DNA from 3 places in the Cellulomonas sp. P4_D11 genome. Region 1 is predicted to be linked to each of the others. Evidence: riboswitches for the same ligand, from Rfam matches in the RefSeq annotation. Region 1 holds a riboswitch; each other region holds the start of a gene.
What was found. A riboswitch is a leader RNA that binds a small molecule or an ion and turns the genes downstream of it on or off. The one in region 1 is predicted to bind S-adenosylmethionine.
Positions count from the first base shown of each region.

Region 2: linked by a shared signal. The riboswitch ahead of AC1DT4_RS07720 (aminotransferase class V-fold PLP-dependent enzyme) and the one ahead of AC1DT4_RS18980 (ABC transporter permease) in region 1 are both predicted to bind S-adenosylmethionine.
Region 3: linked by a shared signal. The riboswitch ahead of AC1DT4_RS12880 (NADPH-dependent FMN reductase) and the one ahead of AC1DT4_RS18980 (ABC transporter permease) in region 1 are both predicted to bind S-adenosylmethionine.

Region 1 is NZ_JBFUIK010000049.1:3,409-9,592, forward strand. It holds gene AC1DT4_RS18960 (LLM class flavin-dependent oxidoreductase) at 1-632, opposite strand, end outside; gene AC1DT4_RS18965 (GNAT family N-acetyltransferase) at 629-1,147, opposite strand; gene AC1DT4_RS18970 (M20 family metallopeptidase) at 1,144-2,490, opposite strand; gene AC1DT4_RS18975 (rhodanese-like domain-containing protein) at 2,487-2,900, opposite strand; SAM riboswitch class IV at 3,091-3,198, shown strand; gene AC1DT4_RS18980 (ABC transporter permease) at 3,259-4,260, shown strand; gene AC1DT4_RS18985 (ABC transporter permease) at 4,262-5,194, shown strand; gene AC1DT4_RS18990 (dipeptide ABC transporter ATP-binding protein) at 5,191-6,184, shown strand, end outside.
Region 2 is NZ_JBFUIK010000009.1:46,161-52,344, reverse strand. It holds gene AC1DT4_RS07725 (YrdB family protein) at 1-286, opposite strand, end outside; gene AC1DT4_RS07720 (aminotransferase class V-fold PLP-dependent enzyme) at 422-1,816, opposite strand; SAM riboswitch class IV at 1,862-1,976, opposite strand; SAM riboswitch class I at 2,096-2,196, shown strand; gene AC1DT4_RS07715 (rhodanese-like domain-containing protein) at 2,207-2,620, shown strand; gene AC1DT4_RS07710 (O-succinylhomoserine sulfhydrylase) at 2,680-3,873, shown strand; gene AC1DT4_RS07705 (DUF1345 domain-containing protein) at 3,915-4,526, shown strand; gene AC1DT4_RS07700 (pyridoxamine 5'-phosphate oxidase family protein) at 4,531-5,013, opposite strand; gene AC1DT4_RS07695 (hypothetical protein) at 5,124-5,441, shown strand; gene AC1DT4_RS07690 (DUF1684 domain-containing protein) at 5,438-6,184, opposite strand, start outside.
Region 3 is NZ_JBFUIK010000018.1:51,041-57,224, reverse strand. It holds gene AC1DT4_RS12890 (LLM class flavin-dependent oxidoreductase) at 1-1,203, shown strand, start outside; gene AC1DT4_RS12885 (flavin reductase family protein) at 1,467-2,012, opposite strand; gene AC1DT4_RS12880 (NADPH-dependent FMN reductase) at 2,009-2,536, opposite strand; SAM riboswitch class IV at 2,553-2,661, opposite strand; gene AC1DT4_RS12875 (YciI family protein) at 2,828-3,220, shown strand; gene AC1DT4_RS12870 (RNA polymerase sigma factor) at 3,201-4,448, shown strand; gene AC1DT4_RS12865 (tyrosine-protein phosphatase) at 4,445-5,239, shown strand; gene AC1DT4_RS12860 (AAA family ATPase) at 5,370-6,184, shown strand, end outside.

The DNA.
Region 1 (6,184 bases):
AGCACCTTGTAGTTCTCGCGCGGCTGCAGTGCGTTGGCCGACACGATGGGGTCGCCGTGCTTCGCCGCGAGATCCACCGAGATCGTGCTCGTGGCCGAGCCGTGCCAGATGCGGAACGGGCCGTCGTACGGCCGGGGCAGCGTGGTGGCGTCGGACAGCGGCGCGTGGAACCGGCCCTCCCAGTCCACGTGCTCCTGGCCCAGGAGCAGCCGCAGCAGCTCGTAGTTCTCCTCGAGGTACTCGTACTGATGGGCCAGCTCGAGCCCGAACAGCGGGAAGTGCTTGTCCTCGTTGCCCTTGCCGATGACGATCTCCAGCCGGCCGCGGGAGAGCAGGTCGATGGTTGCGTAGTCCTCGGCGACCCGGACCGGGTCGAGCAGGCTGAGCACCGTCACGCCGGTGCTGAGCAGGATGCGGTCCGTGGCCTGGGCGAGCGCGCCGAGCAGCACGGTCGGGGACGAGGACAGGAAGTCGCCCGCGTGCCGCTCCCCCACGGCGAACGCGTCGAGCCCGAGCTCCTCCGCCAGGACGGCCGTCTCGACGACGCGCTCCAGCCGGGTCGACGGGTCGAGCAGCTCGCCGGTGACGGGGTGCGGGCCGTGCGGGACGATGTCGAGGACCTGGAACTTCACGGGCGTGCTCCTTGGGTGAGGGGTGCGAGGTCGTAGCCGAAGGCGAGCAACGTGCCGCCGTGGACCACCCGGGTCTCCCGGTCGGTCAGCCGGACGAAGCCCAGCCGCTGGTAGAGCGCGTGCGCGCCGGTCATCTGCGGGCCGGAGTTCATGACGACCCGGTCGAGGTCGCGCTGCCGGGCGAGCGCGATGACGTGCTCGGTGAGCAGCGCCCCGATCCCTCGCCGGCGGGCGGCGGGGTCGACCGCGAGCAGGCGGAAGTCGAGCTCGCCGGCACGCCCCAGCTCGGAGATGTGCCGGCCGGGCCGCGGGGTGGTGACCGTGCCGAGCAGCTCCCCCGTGGTCAGGTCCTCGGCCACCCAGACCTCGTGCTCGCGCGCCCGGGTGCCGACGTCCGCGAGCGACGCCCGGTAGTCGTCGGGAAGCTCGTAGTCGTGGCCGTAGGCGTCGACCGACAGCCGCCCGACGAGGTCGTGCTCGTCAGGCCCCACCAGGCGGATCCGCACCCCGCTCATGCGAAGTACCCCGTCACGTCCAGGACGCCGCCGGCTTCCTCGAAGTCCTGCCGGACCGCCGCACGCAGGGTCGGGTCGGCCAGGTAGTCCAGCGCGGTGAGCGCGAGCCCCACGGCGCCGTCGATCGCGGCCGAGTCGCCGCGCGGCCCGCCGGCCGCGTCGGCGAACTCGCGGGTGTGCAGCGCGACGTCCGGGCCGCTCACGGCGATCATCGGGTGGATGCCCGGCAGGCGGACGCTCACGTTCCCGAAGTCGGTCGAGGCCGCGAGGATCTCGGGCACCACGCCGCCCGCGAGGACGGTGCGGCCCTGGCCCGCCTGGTGCACCGCCCAGCGCTCGGCGAGCGGTCCGTTGGTACGCACCGGCAGCGTGAACGGCGCGGCGTCCCACACGAGCTCGGCCGTCGTGCCGGTGGCCAGCGCGGCTCCCCGGGCGATGTCCGCGAGACGCTCCGACAGGTCCTTGAGCGTGGCCGGGCTCGCCGACCGCACGTAGTACTCGACGGTCGCCCGCTCGGGCACGACGCTCGGCCGGGTGCCGCCCTCCAGCACCACGCCGTGCACGCGGTCGCTCGGCGGGAGGTGCTGACGCAGCATCGCGACGGCCTGGTAGTTCAACGCCACGGCGTCCAGAGCGTTGCGGCCCATGAACGGGCTGGCCGACGCGTGCGCGGCAACCCCGCGGTACGTCACGCGGAGCTGCCGCCGGCCGAGGAACGGGTGGTCGACGACGTCGTAGCCGAACGGGTGGACCATGATCGCGGCGTCGACCCCCGCGAAGAACCCGTTGCGCGCCAGGATCTCCTTGCCCGAGCTGCCCTCCTCCGCGGGCGTGCCCAGCAGCAGCACCCGGCCGGGCAGCTCGAGCCCGTCCGCGACAGCCTGCCGCAGCGCGAGGAACGCTCCCGCCGCCGCGCCCACGATCAGGTGATGGCCGCACGCGTGACCGAGGCCGGGCAGGGCGTCGTACTCGGCGAGGATCGCGATCGTCGGGCCGGCCTCCGCGCGCGGCGCGCCGTCGTCGGGTCCGTCGGCGGTCAGGCCGGCCCGCAGCGACGTCGACAACCCGTGCGAGCCCACCGTGGAGGGCACGCCGTGCCGGCCCAGCAGGTCCGCGACCGTGGCGACCGAGCGGACCTCGCGGAACGCCTCCTCCGGGTGCGCGTGGATCGCGTGGGCCACGTCGAGCACGTCCGACTCCCCCGCCTTCGCCGCCGCCCGCACGCGGGCGCGCGCGGGCTCGTCGGCGCCCGCGAACGGCGAGGTCAGCGGCACGAACGAGGCGCGACGTCGCTCGGTGAGCGCACGGAGCTCGTCGAGGAACGCGGTGGACGGGGTGGTCATCCGACGGGCGCCTCGGCCGGCAGCCCGGCGTCCTTCCACGCGGGGAAGCCGCCCTCGACGTGGACGACGTCGGTGAAGCCCCTGGCCCGGAGCTCGGCGGCGACCGGCCCGGACCCGCGCACCGAGCCGCAGACGACCACGATCGGCGTGTCCAGGGACACGACGGGCGCGTGCCTGGTGGCGGCGGTGAGGTCGAACTCCTCCTCGATCGCGTACCGGTCGGCGACCGTCGCGCCGGGGATGGCGCCCGTGCGGGAGCGCCCGAGCTCGCTGCGCACGTCGACGAGGAAGGCGCCCGCGGCCACGCGCTCGGCGGCCTCCGTCGGGCTCACCACGGGCGCCAGGGCCGCGGCCTCCTCGAGGCTCAGGTGCTCGGCCGGCGCGCCGGCGCGGGAGGTGGTGTCGGTCATGGTCGGTCTCCTCTGGCAGGGCGAGGGCCGTGCGCTGGTCAGCGCGGCGCTGGAGGGTCCGGCGCGGCCGACCGAGATGTCAACGATCACTCCCGCGTTCTCACATTCCGGGATACGGGCGCCGTGTCCATCTACTGAGACGTCCGACAGGACCGTTGACGACGGCGGACGGCGTGCCTACCTTCGCCGCGGTCTCGAGCCCCGACGTCAAACCCTGGTTGGTCGGGCAGCAACCCTTCGCGTGACGGGGTGCTCCAGGTGACGACCCGGCACGGCGCCCGCCGTGCAAGCACAGACCCGTCGGACCCGGTCCGGCAGATCGAGGACCTCCGATGCACGCCTCCTTCCGGGACGTGAGATGAACCGCTACGTCGCCACCCGCCTCGGGCAGGCGGTCCTGGTGCTCTGGGCCGCCTGGTCGGTGGCGTTCGTCGTGCTCTACGCGCTGCCCGGCGACCCCGTCTCGCTCATGTACGGGGGCGAGTCGTCCGACGTCACGCCCGAGCAGCTGGACGCGCTGCGGGCGCAGTACGGGCTGGACCAGCCGCTGCCCGTGCAGTACGTGACGCAGCTGGGCGCCCTGCTGCGCGGCGACCTCGGCACGTCCGTCGTCCTGCACCGGCCCGTGGCGGCGCTGATCGCCGAGGCGATCCCGCCCACGGCCGCCATCGCCGGCGCGGCGTTCGTGCTGGCGCTGGTGCTGGGCGGCGGGCTGGCGGTCGTCGCCACCCTTGCCCGCAGCCGTGGCCTGGCCAACGCGCTGCTGGGCCTCCCGCCGCTCGGCGTCGCCATCCCGTCCTTCTGGTTCGGTCTGATGCTCGTGCAGTGGTTCTCGTTCGCGAACCCGATCTTCCCGGCCGTGGGCAACAAGGGGTTCGCCTCGATCGTGCTGCCCGCCGTGACCCTCGCGGTGCCGACCGCCGCGCTCATCGCGCAGATGCTCTCCCGCTCCCTGCGGCACACCCTGGGCCAGCCGTACGTCGACACCGCGCGCGCCAAGGGCGCCGGACCGGGGCGCGTGCACTTCCGGCACGCGCTGCGCAACGCCTCGCTGCCCGCGCTCACGGTGGTCGGCCTGGTCATCGGCGAGCTCCTCGCGGGCGCGGTGGTCACCGAGACCGTGTTCTCCCGCGCCGGGATCGGCCGACTCACCGCCACCTCGGTCGGCGCCCAGGACATCCCCGTGGTGCAGGGCATCGTGCTCTTCGCCGCCGCCGTGTTCGTGCTGGTCAACCTCGCGGTCGACCTGCTGTACCCGCTGCTCGACCCGAGGATCGTCCGGCGGTCGCGGCAGCCGAGGCCCGCCGCGGCGCCCGCCGAGGCCGCGCCGGCCCGCCGGCCCGTGACGGCGGGGGTGTGAGATGACCGACGTCCTCGACCAGAGGCCGGCAGCCGACGACTTCGCCGCCACCTCGGCCGACCGCCTGGCGGACGCGCTGCGCGACCGGCAGGACGCCGCGACCCCCGGACGGCTCGCCTGGGTGGGCGAGCTCGCGCACCGGCCCGGGCTGCTGCTCGCCATCGCCTGGCTCGCCCTCGTGCTGGTGGCCGCGTTCGTGCCGCAGGTGCTCGCCCCCGGCGACCCGCTCACGGGCGTGCCGGCCGACAAGCTGCAGGCACCGTCGGCGGCGCACTGGTTCGGCACCGACCAGCTGGGCCGCGACCTGTACACGCGGGTGGTGCACGGCACGCAGCTGACCCTCGAGGCCGCGCTCGTCGCCGTCGGGGTCGGCCTGCTGGTCGGCGCGCTCGTCGGCCTGGTGGCCGGCTTCGTCGGCGGCCTGTTCGACGATGTCGTGATGCGCGCGGTCGACGTGCTGCTGTCCATCCCGGCGCTCCTGCTCTCGCTCGCGCTCATCACGGCGCTCGGCTTCGGCACCGTCAAGGTCGCGATCGCCGTCGGCCTGGCCAGCGTTGCCACGGTCGCGCGCATCATGCGCTCCGAGGTGCTGCGGGTGCGGTCCTCGGTGTACGTGGAGGCCGCGCACGCGGGCGGCAGCCGGTGGTGGTCCGTCCTGTTCCGCCACGTGCTGCCCAACGCCGCCGGGCCCGTGGTGGTCCTGGCCGCCCTCCAGCTCGGGGCGGCGATCCTGGCCGTGTCGGCCCTGAGCTTCCTCGGCTATGGCGCCCCGCCGCCCGCGCCGGAATGGGGTGCGCTCGTGTCCGGAGGCCGCGACTACCTGCGGACGTCCTGGTGGCTGACGACGCTGCCCGGCCTGACCATCGCCGTCAGCGTGCTGGCCGCCGGCCGGATCTCCCGTGCCCTCGACCGCCCGGACGGAGGTGCGGCATGAGCGAGCGCCTGCTCACCGTCACCGACCTCGCGGTCGCCTACCAGGCCCGCCGCGGGACGGTCCGCGCGGTCCGGGACGTGTCGCTGCACGTCGACGCGGGCGAGACGGTCGCCGTGGTAGGTGAGTCCGGGTCCGGCAAGTCGACCACCGCCGCGGCCGTGGTCCGGCTGCTCGCCCCCGCCGCCGTCATCGACCACGGCAGCATCGACCTGCTGGGCCACGACATGGCGCGCGCCTCGCAGCGCGAGCTGCGCACCGTCCGCGGCCTGCTCGTCGGGCTGGTCCCGCAGGACCCGACCGTCTCGCTCAACCCCGTCACCCGCGTGGGCGAGCAGGTGGCCGAGGTGCTGCGCATCCACGGCCTCGCCGACCGCAGGAACGCCGCCATCGAGGCCGTCGAGGCCCTCCGCCGGGCTGGGCTGAGCGACCCGGAGGTCCGGGCCCGGCAGTACCCGCACGAGCTGTCCGGCGGCATGCGGCAGCGCGTGCTCATCGCCATCGCGCTCGCGGCGCAGCCACGCCTGCTGGTGGCCGACGAGCCGACGAGCGCGCTCGACGTCACCGTGCAGCGCCAGATCCTCGACCACCTCGAGCAGCTGACGACCGGGACCGGGACGGGCGTGCTCCTCATCACGCACGACCTCGGCGTCGCCGCGGACCGCGCGGACCGGATCGTCGTCATGTCCCAGGGGCGGGTGGTCGAGGAGGGCACGCCCGACCAGGTGCTCGGCTCGCCGAGCGACCCCTACACCCGCGCGCTGCTGGCCGCGGCGCCGAGCCTGCGCGGGGCGCGCCCGATCGCCGCGCCTGTGCCACCCACGGCCGTGCCCGCGCTCGAGGTCCGGCACCTCAGCAAGGAGTTCGCTCTCCCCCGGTCCGCCGGCGGCGGCACGCTGCGGGCGGTGGACGACGTCTCGTTCGTGCTCCCCCGGGGCCGCACCCTTGCGCTGGTCGGCGAGTCCGGCTCGGGCAAGTCGACCACCGCGCGGC
Region 2 (6,184 bases), on a different contig from region 1:
CGGCGGAGATGCAGACGGCGCCGACCGCGACGAACAGCGCCGTCTGCGCGGCGACCCGCGGCCCGCGTCGGAGGCGGTGTGCCGATGCCGGCGCCATCCATCGCGCCCAGATCCCGATCGCCACCACGCAGAACCCGACCGCGAGCGCGATCGAGGCGAGGGTGCTCGATCCGAGCCGCCAGCCAGCCACCGCCAGCAGAGCGATCATCGCGAGCTCGCAAACGAACGCGAGCACGCCGAGCACCCCGATGCGCGGGACGACGGGCAGCTGCTCGGGCTCGGTCACCGGCCCATTCTCCCCATCGTCGCCCGATCCGATCGCGAGAACGTCACTTCGCCGGGAGAACGGCACCTCGAAGTGACGTTCTGGCGGCGAAGTGACGTTCTCGGTCGGGCGGGCCGGGGGGTGGCAGGGCGGCGGTCAGTCGTCCAGGGCCGGGCCGCAGGCGGCTGCGGCTGTCGCGGCCAGGTGGTCCAGGCCGTGCACGGCGAGCAGCGGGCGCGTGTCGTCGACGACCGCCCAGCAGCCGTCGACCACCTCGTACCGGACGGCCGGACCTGACGCGAGGTACGCGGTGAGCGCCTCGACCAGGCGGTCGACGGCCTCGCTCGTCGTCCCGACGCCCACCGACGCGCGGATGGCGCCGCCCGACGCGCCGAGGTGCGCGAGCAGCGGGTGCGCGCAGAAGCGGCCGTCGCGGACGCCGATGCCGTGCTCGGCGGCGAGGTACGCGGCGACCAGGCCCGGGTCGTGACCCGGCACGGTGAACGTGAGGACGCCGACCGGCGCCGCGGAGTCCGGCCAGATGCGCGCGATCTCGACACCGTCGATGCCCGAGAGCCCCTCGACGAGCCGCGCCCGCAGCGCCTCCTCGTGCGCGGCGAGGGCGCCGGCGGGGAGGGCCGCCAGCTGGTCGCACGCCTCGGCCAGGGCGATCGCGCCGAGCACGTTCGGCGAGCCCGCCTCGTGCCGCGCCGGCGCCGGCTGCCAGACCGTCCGATCGGTCCGCACGTCGCGCACCGCACCTCCCCCTGCGAGGTACGGCGTGCCCGTGTCGAGCCAGTCGCGGCGGCCGACGAGGGCCCCCGCGCCGAACGGTGCGTACGTCTTGTGGCCCGAGAAGGCGACGTAGTCGGCGTCCGTCGACGTCAGCGAGAAGCCCCGGTGCGGGACCAGCTGCGCGCCGTCGACCGCGACCCGGGCGCCCTCGGCGTGGGCGAGTGCGACGACCTCGTCGATCGGCAGCGCCTCCCCCGTCACGTTGGAGGCGCCCGTGACGGTGACCAGGGCGTACGGCTGCCGGGCGAGCTCGGCGCGCAGGGCATCGAGGGTCGCGGCCACGGTGTCGCGGATGGGCAGGATCGTCGTGCGGTTGCCGTGCCGCTCGGACGACTGCACCCAGGGCAGCAGGTTGGCGTGGTGCTCGACGTCCAGCACCAGCACCCGACCGCCGGACGGCACGACGCCGGCCAGCAGGTTGAGGGAGTCCGTGGTGTTGCGCGTGATGATCGCGACGTCGTCGGGACGCGCGTCGACGAACCGCGCGATCGTCTGCCGCGCGGACTCGTACAGCGCGGTGGACACCTGCGACAGGTACCCGGCGCCGCGGTGCACGGAGGCGTAGAGCGGCAGCACCTCGGTCACGCGCGCCGCGACAGCCTCGAGCGCGGGCGCGCTGGCGGCGTAGTCGAGGTTGGCGTACACGCGCTGGGTGCCGTCCACGAGCGGGACGGTGGTGGTGCCGCCGACGACGGGGAGCAGCGCACCCACGACGTCGACGGAAGCACACGAGGTGCGCTCGGCGATGATGGTCATGGTGGTCCTCCGACACGTTCCGGGGGGACACCCTCGACAGGTGGGACCCCGCGCTTGCCGAACCCCGGACGGGGCGCGGCCAGGTCGTCACCCGGGGCACCCCACCGCGGAGGAGGGTTGCCGGCCAGCGAGCCGGGGCTTGACGCTGGCGCTCATGACCTGCAACGAGGGTCGCGGCAGCCCGCGGCACCTGTCAACGCACCGCGCGGTTCGTCTCGCCTGACGGGACACCGTGTCCACCAGTTGGTTCGGACCTGCCGACCGCGCGTAGCATCACCGGCACCATCCAGAGCGGCTGAGAGATCTGGCTCGACGACGCCGCAGCAACCCGCGGGCACCACGTGCCCGGCCGAGGGTGCTACCGCCAGGACCGATGAGACGAGGCCGTTGATGAGCTACGCCGGTGACCTGACCCCCCAGCAGGCCTGGGACCTCCTGACGTCCGACGAGACCGCCGTGCTCGTCGACGTCCGCACGGACGCCGAGTGGCGGTACGTCGGCATCCCCGACTCCGCGGCGCTCGACGGGCGCGCGGCCCTGGTCGAGTGGGTCTCCTACCCGTCGGGACGGCCCAACCCACAGTTCCTCAAGCAGCTCGCCGACGCCGGCGTCGGGGCCGGTCGACCCGTGGTGTTCCTGTGCCGCTCCGGCGTCCGGTCGATCGCCGCCGCGCAGGCCGCGACCGCCGCGGGCCTGGGCCCGGCCTACAACGTGCTCGAGGGCTTCGAGGGTGACGTCGGCCCCGACGGTCACCGCGGTCACTCCGGCTGGCGCGCCGCCGGCCTGCCGTGGCGGCAGGCGTGAACCCCCGGCGCGTCCCCGGCCCCGGCGACTGGGACGACCGCCGCGCCCCGCGCACCGACCTGCGGCCCGACACCCTCGCCGTGCGCGGCGGGCTGGTCCGCTCGCAGTTCCAGGAGACCTCCGAGGCGATCTTCCTGACGCAGGGGTACGTCTACGACGCCGCCGCGGAGGCCGAGGCCGCGTTCGCCGGCGAGGCCGACCGGTTCCTCTACAGCCGCTACAACAACCCGACGGTGTCCACGTTCGAGGAGCGCCTGCGGCTGCTCGAGGGCGCCGAGGCGGCGTTCGCGACGGCGTCGGGCATGTCCGCGGTGTTCACGTCGCTCGCCGCGCTCGTGCAGTCGGGGTCGCGCATCGTGTCCGCGCGCGCGCTGTTCGGGTCGACCGTCGTGATCTTCGAGGAGATCCTGGCCAAGTGGGGCGTGCGCACCGACTACGTCGACGGGCACGAGCTCTCGCAGTGGGAGGAGGCGCTCTCGACGCCGGCGGACGTCGTGTTCTTCGAGACGCCGTCCAACCCCATGCAGGACCTGGTCGACATCGCCGCCGTCAGCCGGCTGGCGCACGCCGCCGGCGCGACCGTCGTCGTCGACAACGTGTTCGCCACCCCGGTGCTCTCGCGGCCCCTCGAGCTCGGCGCGGACGTCGTCGTGTACTCGGCGACCAAGCACATCGACGGCCAGGGGCGGGTGCTCGGCGGCGCGATCCTGGGCACCGACGAGTACATCCACGGGCCGGTGCAGACGCTCATCCGGAACACCGGGCCGTCGCTGTCGGCGTTCAACGCGTGGGTGCTGCTCAAGGGCCTCGAGACGCTGTCGCTGCGCGTGCGGCACCAGACGGCGTCGGCCCTGCAGGTGGCGACCTGGCTCGAGCAGCAGCCCGGCGTGTCGCTGGTCCGCTACCCGTACCTGGCGAGCCACCCGCAGCACGAGCTCGCGCTCGCGCAGCAGTCCGGCGGCGGGACCGTCGTGACGTTCAACCTCGCAGTGCCGGCGGGCGCGCAGCCCGACGTCGCCAAGAAGGTGACGTTCGGCGTGCTCGACGCGCTGCGGATCGTCGACATCTCCAACAACCTCGGCGACGCCAAGTCGATGGTCACGCACCCGGCGACGACGACGCACCGCAAGCTGGGCCCCGAGGGGCGCGCGGCCGTCGGCATCGGCGAGTCGACCGTGCGGCTGTCGGTGGGCCTCGAGGACCCGGCGGACCTCATCGACGACCTGACGCAGGCGCTCGACACACTGGGGTGACACCTCCCTGATCCCGCCGTCGGGAGCGGAACACTGGCGGCGTGAGCAACTCGTCGTCGCTGGTCCGACTCCTGGTCGGAGTGCTGGCCGGGGTGGTCGTCGCCGCCGTCGTCGGCTGGACGTCGGCGGTCGCCGCGGTCCTCGCCGGCTGGGCGACCGTGGCCGCGGTGTTCGTCGTGTGGACCTGGGCGGCGGTCGCGCCGATGGGTCCCGACGACACCGCGTCGCACGCCACGCGCGAGGAGCCCACCCGGTTCGGCGCGCACGCCGTCGTCCTCGCCGCGGCGCTGGTCACCCTGGTCGGGGTCGTCGTCGTGCTGGTCGAGAAGGAGATCGGCCAGCTGCTGCCGACGATCGCCGTGCTCGCCAGCGTGCTGGCGTCGTGGGCCGCGATCCACACGGTGTTCGCGCTGCGGTACGCGCGCATGTACCTGACCGACGGCGCCGGTGGGATCGACTTCCACATGCGAGAGGCGCCGCGGTACACCGACTTCGCGTACGTCGCCGTGACCGTCGGCATGAGCTTCGCCATCTCCGACACCGACCTGGGCTCGTCGTCGATGCGCCGGACCGCGCTCGGGCACGCGCTGCTCAGCTACCTGTTCGGGACCGTGATCATCGCGCTGCTGGTCAACCTCGTCGCGTCGATGTGACCGCTCAGAGCCGGACGGTCTCGTTCTCGCCGCCGTCGTAGCGCTCGCCGGTCACCTTGGCCTTGACCAGGCTGAACGCGGTGGTCAGGCGGCCGCCCTTGGCGTGCCAATACTCCGCCGTCTCCCCGCGGAGCACGACCAGGACCACGCCGGGAGTCTCCGGACCGTCGGGGAACCAGGCCTCGGCGGAGGTGCCCCACAGCTCCTTGATCTTGGCGCGGTCGCGGACCACCTCGGCGCGACCGGAGACCGAGACCCAGGCCGTCGAGTCCGCGAAGGCCGCGTTGGCGGGGCTGCCGCCCTCGACCTCGTGCACCTTGTGGCTGCCCTCCTCGGCGAAGAACCACAGGTCCCCGTCGAAGTCCACGTCCTGCACACCCATGGGCCGGCTCACCAGCGAGCCGTCCGCCGACACCGTGGTGAGCATCGCGATCCGCGCGTCCTTGATCAGTCCCGCGACCTTGGCCTGCTGGTCCTCGTTCGTCATGCGTTCCTCCTCGGGTGGCACGCCCGCGGGGCTGCTGATCGCGGCGGCCGGGCCACCGTAGGCACGCCGCGCCGGTACCGCATGTCGGAGGTGCGCGGGATGCTCGGTCCATGACGGACAGCGACTACGACGCGATCGCCGACGACCTGGTCGCGCGCGGCGCGACGCGCGCGCAGATGATGGGGCGCCCGATCCTCAAGGTGGGCTCCACCATGTTCGCCGGGCACGTCGGCGGCGACCGGTTGGTGGTCAAGCTCGGCCGGAACAGCGCCGAGCACGCGGAGGCGCTGGCGCTGCCCGGGGCGGCGGTGTGGTCACCGGGCGACAGCGGGCGCCTGTTCTACGACTGGGTCGCGCTGCCCGCCTCGGCCGAGGACGAGTGGATGAGGTTCGCGGAGATCGCGCGGCTGCGCGCGTCGAAGGCCTAGAGCACCCACTGCTCCCCGGCCTCGATCGCCACGGTCAGCACGTTCTCCGGCGGCGGGATCGGGCAGGTGGCGAACTGCGTGAGGCCGCAGGGCAGGTTCGAGGCGCGGTTGAGATCGAGCGTGACCGTGCCGTCGTCGGCCACTGGGCCCAGCGCGAGGGTGCGCGCGGCGGGGTAGGTGGTGACGCCGCTCGTCGCGTCCCGGAACAGCACGCTGAGCCCGCGGGCGCCGCCGTCGAACACGATGAGCGCCTGCGGGACCCCGGAGACCTCGAAGTGCACGGTGCCGACGGCGGTGTGGTGGTGCTCGAGCCCGTCGACGACCGCACCCGTGGTGACCGTGCGGCGCTCGTCGTACGGCTCGAACCGGCCGGTCAGCACCCAGTCCGGCGACGGGTCGTAGGCCGGGATGCCGTCGAACGCGGCGAGCTGCGGGGCTGCCGGGTCGTGCACCCGGACGATCGCGTGACCGGTGCGGCGGGCCACCTCGAGGAGGAGGTCACCGGCACGGACCGACAGGCCGGGCGCGCCCTCGACCGGGTCGAGCGTCGCGACGCCGCCCTCGACCGGCGTGCCGTCGGGCAGCTCGAGCCCCTCGACGGCCTCCACGCGCACGAGCCCGTCGGCGGACCACAGGCCCGGCACGCCGGCGAGCGCGCGGGGTTCGGCCGAGAGCCAGTGCAGGGCCGTGATCGCGACCCAGCCGTGCGGCTGGCGGAAGTAGGCCTCGCGCGTCGCGTGCCA
Region 3 (6,184 bases), on a different contig from region 1:
AGCAGCGGCGCCCTCGCCCTGCGGTCTGCCGTCGAGCGCGCGCAGCTGGTCGAGCGGCTGGGGTACCGGCGCGTCTGGTTCGCCGAGCACCACCTGGCGCCGGGTGTGGCCTCCAGCGCGCCGGGCGTGCTCGCCGCGCTCGCGGCCTCGGCGACGTCGACCATCCGGGTCGGGTCCGCCGCCGTGCTGCTCGGCTCCACCAGCCCGGTCGTCGCGGCCGAGCAGTTCGGGACCGTCGCCGCGCTGCATCCCGGTCGCGTGGACCTCGGGCTGGGCCGGGCGTCGTTCCCGCCGCCGAGCAAGGGCGCCTCCGGTTCGGACGCGGCGCCGACGCCCGACGCGCCGGCCGCCGGTCCGGCGTCGGTCCCGGACGCGTCGGCCCCGACGACCGGTCGGGTGCCCGCGACATCGACGGAGGCACGCGTGGTCGACGGGCTGCTCGTGCCCGCCGCGCCGCCCTTCACGTTCGCCGACCCCGACCTCCGCGCGCGCTTCGTCGCGCAGCAGCAGTTCCTCTCCGCGGGCCGCACGCCGGGGCCGTTCCGGGACGAGCTGGCCACCGTCCTCGCGCTGCAGGCGGGGACCGCCCGCGCCGGCGAGCGGGCAGTCGCCAGCCCCGCGGTCGAGGGCTCGGAGCTCGACCTGTGGGTGCTCGCGTCCAGCGCGGGGGAGAGCGCGCGGGTGGCCGGTGAGCTCGGCCTGCCGCTCGCGGCGAACTACCACGTGAGCCCGGCGACCGTGCTGGAGACCGTCGCGGCGTACCGCGACGCCTTCACGCCCGGCGTGCTCGCGGCGCCGTACGTCGTCGTCTCGGCCGACGTGCTCGTCGCGGAGACGTCCTCCCGGGCGGCCGAGCTGGCCGACCCGTTCGCGGAGTGGGTGCTCTCGATCCGCAGCGGCGCGAGCGCGATCCCGTACCCGCGGCCGGGCAGGACGACGCCGTGGGAGCTCCGCGACGAGTCGGAGCGCGCGCTGCTGCGGGACCGGATCGACACGCGGCTGGTCGGCGACCCGGAGTCGGTGGCCCGCGGCCTGGACGCCCTGGTGCGCGCGACCGCCGCCGACGAGCTGCTCATCACCACGATCACGCACGACCCCGCGGACACGGCCCGCTCGTACGAGCTGCTCGCCCGCGCCTGGGGCCTCGGCGACGACGAGCTGGTCGGCGCCGGCGCCTCGTCCCGCACGACCTCGCGCGCCTGACCGAGACGGAGCCCGCGCTCGGTTCGCACGGACCACCCAGGCAGCCGAGCGACGCTGACGGGCTCGCAAGGGTGCGCCGGCGGGGTCGATGCAGGGATGGGTGCAGGACTCGTAGGCCCCAGGGCCACGGATGCTGCACCCATCCCTGAACCCATCGCGAGCGCTCCGGTGCGGGGAGGCGCGAGGGCGGGTCTGTGAAGGACGGTGCCGCGCGGCACGGCGCACACCCCGGCGCCGGGGCGCCGGGGTGTGCGGTCGGGTGCTCAGACGGCCGTGTGGTCGCCGATCCGGTGGTACGTGCGGTCGTGGTAGACGAGCGGGAGGGCGTCGTCGGCGATGCCGTGCTCCAGGGCCCGGACCGAGACGAGGTACGACCCGCCGACGGGCACCCGCTGCACGACGCGCCCGCGCAGCCAGGACACGGCCTCGTCGATGACGGGCTCGCCCGTCTCCAACGCGGTCCAGCCGCCGGCGGCGAACCGGTCGATGCCGCTGGTCGCGAACCGTGCCGACACGTCGTCCTGGGCGGCGGACAGGAAGCTGATCGCCAGGGTGCGCGCTCGGGACAGGGCGGGCCACGACGAGGACGTCGACGCCAGCGAGAACGCGAGCAGGGGCGGCTCGGCCGAGACGGAGATGACCGAGGTGGCCGTGAACCCGACGGGCCGCGCCTCGTCGTCGAGCAGGGTGACGACGGCGACGCCGGCGGGGTGCCGGCGGAACACGTCCTTGTAGGCCTGGGGGCTCAGCTGCGGCTCGTCCTGCTCCGCGAGGTCGGCGTCGAGCACGCGGAGGATCTCGGCGGTCATGCGGACACGACGGCCGGGTCGAGGGCGGCGCGCAGGGGAGCGAACGCGCGCTCGAGCCAGCGGTCGATCGCCGGGTCCAGGTCCGCGAGGTCGGCCTCCGTGAGGGCGAGCGCGCGGGTGGGGACGGTGGCCCCGAGCTCGACGAGCAGCGGTCGCAGGTGCACCTCGCCGGCGAGCAGGTGCGCCGGACCGCCCGAGACCACGAGCGGCACGGCGACCACGCCGGCCAGGCCGTCGGGGCCGTAGAGGTCGAGGAACGACTTGAGCAGCCCGGTGTAGGTCGCCTTGTACACGGGCGTGGCGACGACGAGCAGGCGCGCGGACGCGACCGTCGCGAGCGCGGGGTCGAGGAGCGAGCGGTCGGCCGTGAAGAGCTGGTGGCCGATCGTGGCGAGGTCGACCGTCGTGACGTCCGCGCCCTCGGCGAGCCGGTCCGCCACCTGCACGGCGGTGGCCAGGGTGCGCGACCCCGGCCTCGGGTTGCCCACGAGGGCGACGACGGAGGGGGCAGGCTGGTGGACCACGGTGGAGCTCCTTCTCGCTGCACGCTTGCCGCACCGGTCGGTACGGCCGGGTCATCTCCCGGAGCACCCCGTCGTGGAGGGGTTGCTGACCAGCGAGCCGGGGCTTCGCGCTGGTGCTCGTGACCTGGGCGGAGTTGTAGCAACGGGCGGCGGCCCGGCAAGGGCTTCTCCGGAGAATCCCGAATGACGGACAGCGGCGGGAACCGCAAGGATGCGTGTCGAGAACGTGCGACCGGCTCCGACCAGTGGACGGGAGCCCGCTGGGGGCCACGAGATCAACGGGAGCGCACCGTGAAGTACCTGCTGATGATGAAGTACTACCTCGAGGGCGTCCCGTCGATCGACACCTGGGCGCCCGAGGACGTCCGGCGACACATCCAGTTCCAGCACGACCTGGGCGCCGAGCTGGTGGCCGCCGGCGAGCTCGTCGACGGCCAGGGGCTGGCGTGGCCGGACACCGCGAAGTTCGTGCGGTCGGACGGCGTGTCCGCCCCCGAGGTGGTCGACGGCCCGTTCGCCGAGTCGAAGGAGTTCCTCGCGGGCTACTGGCTGGTCGACGTGGAGGACGAGGCCCGGGCCATCGCGATCGCCGCGCAGGCGTCGGCCGCCCCGGGGCCGGGCGGCGTGCCGCTGCGGCAGGAGTTCGAGGTCCGCGCCCTGATGAATGCGCCGGACCCTGACTGACCCGCCCGCCCCGACCGTGGACGACCTGCTGCGCGCGCTCGCGCCGCAGGTCCTCGGCGTGCTGGTCCGGCGGTCCGGGGACCTCGCGGATGCCGAGGACGCCCTGCAGGAGGCGCTGCTGGCCGCCACCACCCAGTGGCCCGAGCGCGGCGTGCCCGACAACCCGCACGCGTGGCTCGTCGTGGTCGGCAACAACAAGCTGGTGGACCGCTACCGCAGCGAGGACGCCCGGCGGCGGCGCGAGGAGCTCGTCGCCACCATGGACCTGGCGGGCGGCGCGCTCCAGGCCGACGACTCGCTGCTCCTGCTCTTCGGCTGCTGCCACCCCGCGCTCAGCGCTCCGTCGGCGATCGCCCTCACGCTGCGCTCGGTCGGCGGGCTGACCACGGCCGAGATCGCGCGGGCGTTCGTGGTGCCGGAGCCGACGATGGCCCAGCGGCTCAGCCGGGCGCGCCGGACGCTGCGGGAGCTGGCCGGCCCGTTCCGGATGCCGTCGGCGGACGACTATCCCGCGCGGCTGCGGGCCGTGCTCCGCGTCCTGTACCTGATGTTCAACGAGGGCTACGCCAGCAGCACGGGGACGGCGGTCGCCCGCGCCGACCTGGCCGTCGAGGCGCTGCGGCTGACCCGTGACCTGCACGCGAGCCTCCCCGACGACGCCGAGGTGGCCGGCCTGCTCGCGCTCGTGCTCCTCACCGACGCCCGCCGCCCCGCGCGCACCGGCCCGCACGGCGAGCTCGTCGCGCTCCCGGACCAGGACCGGAGCCGGTGGGACCGCGCGATGATCGACGAGGGCGTGGCGCTGGTCGAGGGGGCCTTGGCGCGCGGCACGGTCGGCGAGTACCAGCTGCAGGCCGCGATCGCGGCGGTGCACGACGAGGCGCCGACCGCCGACGAGACCGACTGGCCCCAGCTGCTGGCCCTGTACGGCCTGCTCGAGCGCATGACCGGCAACCCGATGGTGACCCTGAACCGGGCGGTCGCCCTGGCGATGGTCCACGGCCCGGAGGCCGGCCTCGCGCTGCTGGACCAGCTCGACGGGCCGCTCGCGGGTCACCACCGCCTCGCCGCGGTGCGCGGTCACCTGCTCGAGCGGGCGGGCCGGCCGGACGAGGCCGCCGAGCAGCTGCTCGCGGCGTCCCGGGGGACCACGAGCCTGGCGGAGCGGGACTACCTGCGGCTGCAGGTGGCGCGCCTGCGGCACGCTCCGGCAGGCTGCTCGTCGTGACCATCGACGCGCACATCCTGCTCTCGCCCGCCGTGACCAACCTGCGCGACATCGGCGGGCGTCCGACCGCCGACGGCGGCACGGTCGCGACGGGGGTGGCCTACCGGTCGGCCGAGCTCGCGGACACCGCGGTCGCGACGGACCCGTCGCTGGCGAGTCTTGCGATCCGCACCGTGGTCGACCTCCGCACGCAGGACGAGCGGTCGGGTCGGCCGGACCAGCTGCCCGCGGGGGCGACGCTGCTCGTGCTCGACGCGCTCGCGGACCTGCCGAGCGGTGCGGCCGCCCAGCTGCCGGAGCTGCTGGGCGGCGGCGGCTTCGACGCGCTGGCCCAGCTCGACCTCGCCGGGCAGATGGTCGCCGTCTACCGGCACCTCGTCGTCGGCGACACCGCCAGGACCGCGTACGCGGCGTTCGTGCGGACGGTCGTCGACCCCACCCGCACGCCCGTGCTCTTCCACTGCACCGCGGGCAAGGACCGCACCGGGTGGGCCGCGACGATCCTGCTGCTCGCGGCGGGCGTCGACGAGGCGGGCGCGATGGACGAGTTCCTCGCGGTCAACCCGGCGGTCCGAGAGACGTTCGCGCCGCTCCTGCAGCAGCTGGCGTCGGCCGGCGGCGACCCCGAGCTCCTGCGGCCGCTGCTGGAGGTGCGCGCGGAGTACCTGCAGGCCGCGCTCGACCAGCTGCACGAGCGGTTCGGGACGTTCGACGCCTACCTGCGCGACGGGCTCGGGCTGGGCGACGTGGAGGTCGAGACCCTCCGCAGGACGCTGCGCTCGGACGGGTGAGCGTTGGACCGTTCGGGTGGTCCGATATGTCCGATCTTGCCGACTCACCCGGTCGGGCCCACGATGGCCAGATCGCACCTCCCGCGACGCAGCGTCGTCTGATCCCAGGCGCCGAGGGAAAGGCACGCCTGTGGCCGACGAGATCATCTCCCCCATCCGACGGGGCGCGCACGACATCGCACGGGAGCGGGACCGGATCCGTCGCCGGCGCGTCTACCGGATGGCCGCGGTCCTGTTCGCCCTCCAGGCGTACGTGATCATCACGGCCTTCATGAACCGGCCGCTCGTGCCGCCGATGCCGACCATCGACCCGCTGGTCCTGGTCCCGGTGCTGTTCTTCGCGGCGCTGCTGCTCCTGCTCGTCGGGACCCAGATGGGGTCCGCCCGGTCGCCGCACGTGGTGTACAGGCCCGAGCAGGTGGACGTCCGGCTCGACGACGTCATCGGCATCGACCCCGTCAAGGAGGACGTGCGCCGGTCGATCGACCTCTTCCAGACCCACCGCCAGTTCGCCGAGCAGATGGGCGGCACCCCGCGGCGCGGCCTGCTGTTCGAGGGGCTGCCCGGCACGGGCAAGACGATGACGGCCAAGGCGATGGCGGCCGAGGCAGGCGTCCCGTTCCTCTTCGTGTCGGCGACGTCGTTCCAGTCGATGTACTACGGCGCCACGGCGAAGAAGATCCGCGCGTACTTCAAGGCGCTGCGCAAGGCGGCCAGGACCGAGGGCGGCGCGATCGGGTTCATCGAGGAGATCGACGCCATCGCGATCCGCCGCGGCGGCATGGCGTCGGCGGCGACGGCCCTCAGCCCGTTCGACGCCTTCCCGATCCCGCGCACGGTGACCAACGCGGTGATCAGCGAGGGCACCGGCGGCGTGGTCAACGAGCTGCTGGTGCAGATGCAGTCGTTCGACGAGCCGACGTCGACCGACAAGCTCGTCAACTG